DNA from 2 places in the Brevibacillus sp. YAE8 genome. Region 2 is predicted to be linked to the other one. Evidence: riboswitches for the same ligand, from Rfam matches in the RefSeq annotation. Region 2 holds a riboswitch; the other holds the start of a gene.

Region 1 (2,459 bases), on a different contig from region 2:
AAGACGAGGGGGCTGGAAAGGAAATGAACAGACGCTTTGCAACAGGCATCATTTTTGACATGGACAATACGCTGCTGCACTCGAAGATCAATTTTGCGGAAATGAAGCGGGCAATTTTTCAGTTGTGGACGGAGCATGGTCTGATAGAGCCGACCTTCGACTGGCACAGCCATACCGCCTCGCAACTAATCGAGCTTGGCCGAAAGTCGGGCAGGCTGACCAGCCAGCTCGAACAGGAGATGTGGGGAGCCGTCACGGCAATCGAAAAGGCGGGAATGCACGAGGCTGTTCTCGAGAACCATGCCCAGGAAGTACTCGCGCAGCTCATGGAGCGGCATCATTTGTTCATTTTGACCAACAACGCCTACGCTGCCGCAGAGGAAGCGCTGCACCAAACCGGTATTGCGGGCTGCTTCGAGAAGATTGTGGCGCGCGAGCAGATGACGACCTTGAAGCCGCACCCGTCCGGGATTCATTACATTCGCAGGCAGTATCCCGATATGCCTGCTTCGGCCTGGACGATGGTCGGGGATTCCTGGATTGACGGAAAAGCCGCGCAGGACGGGGAGGTGGCGTTTATCGCCTACCAGGGACATGCGCAAGACATGGAGCGCCATGACGTGGCACCGCAAGCGTACATTGCGGATTTGCGCGAGCTGCTGACTATGTTGTAACAAAGCTTGCAGGCAGGAGAAAAACACTTCTGCCTAAAAAAATGACAGCGAACGTGAAAAATGTGCTATACTTTGCCTAACTGAATACCAGCCTTCAGGGTAGGGTGAAATTCCCGACCGGCGGTAATGACGAACGCACGTCTGAGCCCGCGACTCGCTATCGCAGTTGGATAGCGACTGACTTGGTGCAAATCCAAGGCCGACGGTAAAGTCCGGATGGGAGAAGGTATTGGCATAACCTCGGAGCTGTTTTTTCAAAAACAGGCATTTGCGAGGTTTCTTTCCCTACGCCCTGAGCATGTTCTCACGGGCGTTTTTTGTTCCGCAACTTCATAGCGAAAATCTTCAGGGCAAGGTGAAATTCCTGACCGGCGGTAATGGCGATGGCGAACCATCGTCTGAGCCCGCGACTCGTGGACCGTGACGGTTTGCGACTGATCTGGTGCAACTCCAGAGCCGACGGTAAAGTCCGGATGGAAGAAGAGCTGACTGCGCTTTTTGGCATCGTTATTTTTGCAAAAAACGAATGCGAGAAGGCTTCTTTCCCTGTGCCCTGAAACGCTTGAGGTTTCGAGGGCTTTTTGTTTTGGCTGGAATCCAGGCAGGAAAAAGGAGGTTTTACATGGAGCAGGACAAGCGGTTCATGGCATTGGCGCTGGAGCTGGCGCGCTCGGCCCACGGCCAGACCAGCCCCAATCCACTGGTCGGTGCAGTCCTGGTGAACAACGGAGCAGTTGCAGGCATGGGCGCGCATTTGCGTGCCGGGGAGCCGCATGCGGAGGTGCATGCGCTGCGCATGGCAGGGGAAAAGGCGGCTGGCGCTACTTTGTACGTGACGCTGGAGCCGTGCAGCCACTTCGGAAAAACGCCCCCTTGCGCCGATGCGGTAGTGGCGGCGGGGATTCGCCGGGCTGTGATTGCGACGCTGGACCCGAATCCGCTCGTGGCTGGAAAAGGCGTGGAGAAGCTGCGCGCCGCAGGAGTGGAAGTGCTCGTCGGGGTAGGCGAAGCGGAAGCGAAAAGGCTCAACGAGGTGTTTTTCCACTACATCACGACGAAGCGCCCGTTTGTGACGGTGAAAACGGCGAGCACGCTGGACGGCAAAATCGCTTCGGTCACAGGACACAGCCGCTGGATCACGGGCGAACGGGCGCGCGCGGAGGTGCACGAACTGCGGAGACAGCACGATGCGATTTTGGTCGGGGTAGGAACCGTTTTGGCGGACGATCCGCTTTTGACGGCCAGACAAGGGGAGCAGTTGTATGGGCGGCAGCCTGTGCGGATCGTCCTGGACAGCGAGCTTCGCACGCCACTTGCAGCGCGCGTGATCGAAAATGCGGATGCGCCGACCTGGATTTTCACGACAGAGGCGGCTCCGCCAGAAAAGCGTGCGGCATTGGCGGCAAAAGGCGTCAGGCTGTTTGTGGCAAGCGGACAAATTTCGGTGGAAAACGTACTGGATACGCTGGGCGAGTGCGGGATTACTTCGCTGCTGGTTGAAGGCGGGCAGGCAGTGAACGGGGCGTTTTTACAGGCGCGCGCGATTCAGAAGATCGTCAGCTACGTGTCGTTGAAGCTGATCGGCGGAAGCGGCGCGCCCACGCCATTTGGCGGACCGGGCTTCGCCACGATGGATCAGACTGTCCGGCTTGCGGATGCAACTGTCGAGCTGCTGGATGAGCAGGACGTGCGCATAAGCGGTTATCCGCTATGGGAAAAGTAGCTGGAAGCAGGTTTTCCGTTTTCTGCGCATTCGCGCCAGAGAGCAGCAGTCGCCAGACGACG
Region 2 (2,459 bases):
AGTCGCGGTAGCTCTGAATCCACTGGCTGTACATGTGGCCGATGATCGTCTCCGAGGTCGGGCGCAGGGCGAGCTTTTCCTCCAACTGTTCGCCGCCCGCTTCGGTCACCCATGGCAGTTCTGGGTTGAAGCCCTCGATGTGCTCTTTTTCTTTTTGGAAAAACGACTCGGGAATCAGCATCGGGAAGTAGGCGTTGCGATGTCCGGTTTCCTTGAACCGTTTGTCCATCGCCTCCTGAATCCGCTCCCACAGCTCGAAGCCGTCGGGCTTGAAGACGATGCAGCCGCGCACCGGGGTGTAGTCCATCAGGTCCGCCTTTTTGATCGCATCAATGTACCAGCGCGAAAAATCTTCCGACTGCGGTGTAATTTCTTTTACAAACGCTTTGTCCTCTTTCATCCTTCTACGCTCCTTTTTTCTTCGCATGAAATGCAAAAAATCCCCCATCCCAAAAGGGACGGAGGATTGACTTCCGCGGTACCACCCTGATTGACCATGGCTTGTGCCACAGTCCTCTTTTCCAACCCGATAACGGCGGGGCGACCGGACCAGCTCGTCGCTGGCGGCTTCAGGATGGGGTGCAGGTATGCCTCGTATCAGCCTTCCAGACTAGGGCCGACTCTCTGGAACAAGGGAAATAGCTGCGGGTCCTTTCATAGCCTTTTTCACAAAAACGGTTCGTTTAAGAACATATCTTAGCAAGTCGAAAGGCCGATGTCAATTTGTGGTACGCAGGGCCAGGCGAGCGCCCAGCTTGGCGTAAACAGGATAGGCGACCAAGGCGAGCACGACGCCTTTGAAAATGTTGAACGGCACAATGCCGACCAAGACGAGGGACCAGACGCTCGTCGCATTGAACATCGCAAGCAGCTCTGCCATCGGCATATGGTAGAGCACAGCGTAAGCCGGGAGCAGGACGTATGCGTTGGCGACAGCCATGACGACCGTCATCAGCAATGTTCCGAGCGCAAGCCCTGTCAGAAAACCTTTTTTGCCCTGGCCGCTGCGTTGCAGCAGGATAGCCGGCAAAATGAAGCTGGCGCCGGCAATCACATTGGCAATCTCGCCGATCACCAGTCCGTCTGCATTTTTAAACAGAAAGTGCAATGTATTTTTCAAAACTTCGATGATGATTCCGGCCACCGGACCGTACATAAGCCCGCCGATCAACGCTGGCAGCGTGCTGAAATCAAGCTTCAGAAAGCTCGGCATCAGCGGAACGGGAACCTCCAAAAATTGCAGGATAAAGGCAACGGCGGCCAGCATCGGAATCGTCACGATCCGCTGGGTTGCTCTGCGCGAAGAATGCAAGGCTGTTTCTTTCATGTGTACCATCTCCTCTTTGTTCTCCTTCTTTGAGGAATGGCAACAGTGGTCGTGCCACACGTGTTGCTACTCATACGCTTTGCCTGCGGAAACGCAAAAATACCCTGAGAAAGATTCTCAGGGCAGATTACAGGCGTATGACAAAGCATGTGCAGGAAACAGGTTCGCGAAACAAAAGGTGCTGATTTTGCATGCCCCTTTTGCAGCTTTTCCCGTTTGCACAGGCAAACAAGCACGTGCAGAAAACGTACTGTCGTCATCCTTCTCCCATCCAGACTGTACTGTCGGCTCTGGAATCTCACCAGATCCTGCACTCCGTCGCTTGCTAACAAGCTAGGGAGGCTCGCGGGCTTAACGTGCTCGTGGCACGCTCACCGCCGGTCGGGAATTGCACCCTGCCCCGAAGGAATTGTGTAGTTGTCTATTGCATATTATACTGCGCTTTTTTGATTTGACAATAGAGGAAACGGCTAAATCGACAATTTTTTATTGTTTTCCGATGAATTTAATAGGATATGCTCCTGGTCGCTTTGATCGGGTTGGTAGTTACCTTGACCAAAAAGAAATAGACCGCCCTTGAGTCCCAACTCCAGCGGTCTATTCTTCCAGAAATTTTGAGCCGAACCCCTTGAGGGAAGCTTCCATTGCACAGACCGCTCCGGTTGCCGCCGGACGGTCTTTTTTTCGCTTGTTACCTCTAATGTTACCATAACGAGCCGCAAATAAAAATATACATTCGGCCCCTCCAGCATCGAATCAGGCCGCGACTGCTACGAACCCGCTCCCCGATATTTGCTGACTCCCCAGTTCCAGACAAACAGGCCGAGGCCAAAGAAAACGACAGCCACGAGCGGAGTAAACGCCGCGTAGGTGTACCAGACTTCTTTGCGCAAAAAGTAGGCAGCCGGATAGACGCCGACGAAGGCAAACGGCAGTACATAGGTCAGCACGAAGCGGATAGCTTTGTTGTACACATCCACCGGATAGCGGCCGTACTGCTGAATGTTGTAGATCATCGGGGCGATTCCCGTCCGTGAATCGGAGAAAAAGCTGACCGCCGCAATCGCTGTGTACACGCCGCCGTAGATGAGAGCGCCGCTCACGACCAGCCCGATGAAGATCAGCGGGTCGT

What was found. Region 2 has a riboswitch for FMN ahead of AC27IT_RS26380 (ECF transporter S component). Riboswitches for the same ligand answer to the same signal wherever they lie in the genome.
Region 1: another riboswitch for FMN. It lies ahead of ribD (bifunctional diaminohydroxyphosphoribosylaminopyrimidine deaminase/5-amino-6-(5-phosphoribosylamino)uracil reductase RibD); the one in region 2 lies ahead of AC27IT_RS26380 (ECF transporter S component).

The regions. Positions count from the first base shown of each region.
Region 1 covers NZ_BAAIYG010000011.1:91,737-94,195, forward strand. The annotation lists gene AC27IT_RS15300 (HAD family hydrolase) at 24-674, shown strand; FMN riboswitch at 761-906, shown strand; FMN riboswitch at 1,012-1,163, shown strand; gene ribD (bifunctional diaminohydroxyphosphoribosylaminopyrimidine deaminase/5-amino-6-(5-phosphoribosylamino)uracil reductase RibD) at 1,297-2,397, shown strand.
Region 2 covers NZ_BAAIYG010000044.1:11,874-14,332, forward strand. The annotation lists gene proS (proline--tRNA ligase) at 1-400, opposite strand, end outside; gene AC27IT_RS26380 (ECF transporter S component) at 719-1,327, opposite strand; FMN riboswitch at 1,583-1,739, opposite strand; gene AC27IT_RS26385 (ABC transporter permease) at 2,098-2,459, opposite strand, start outside.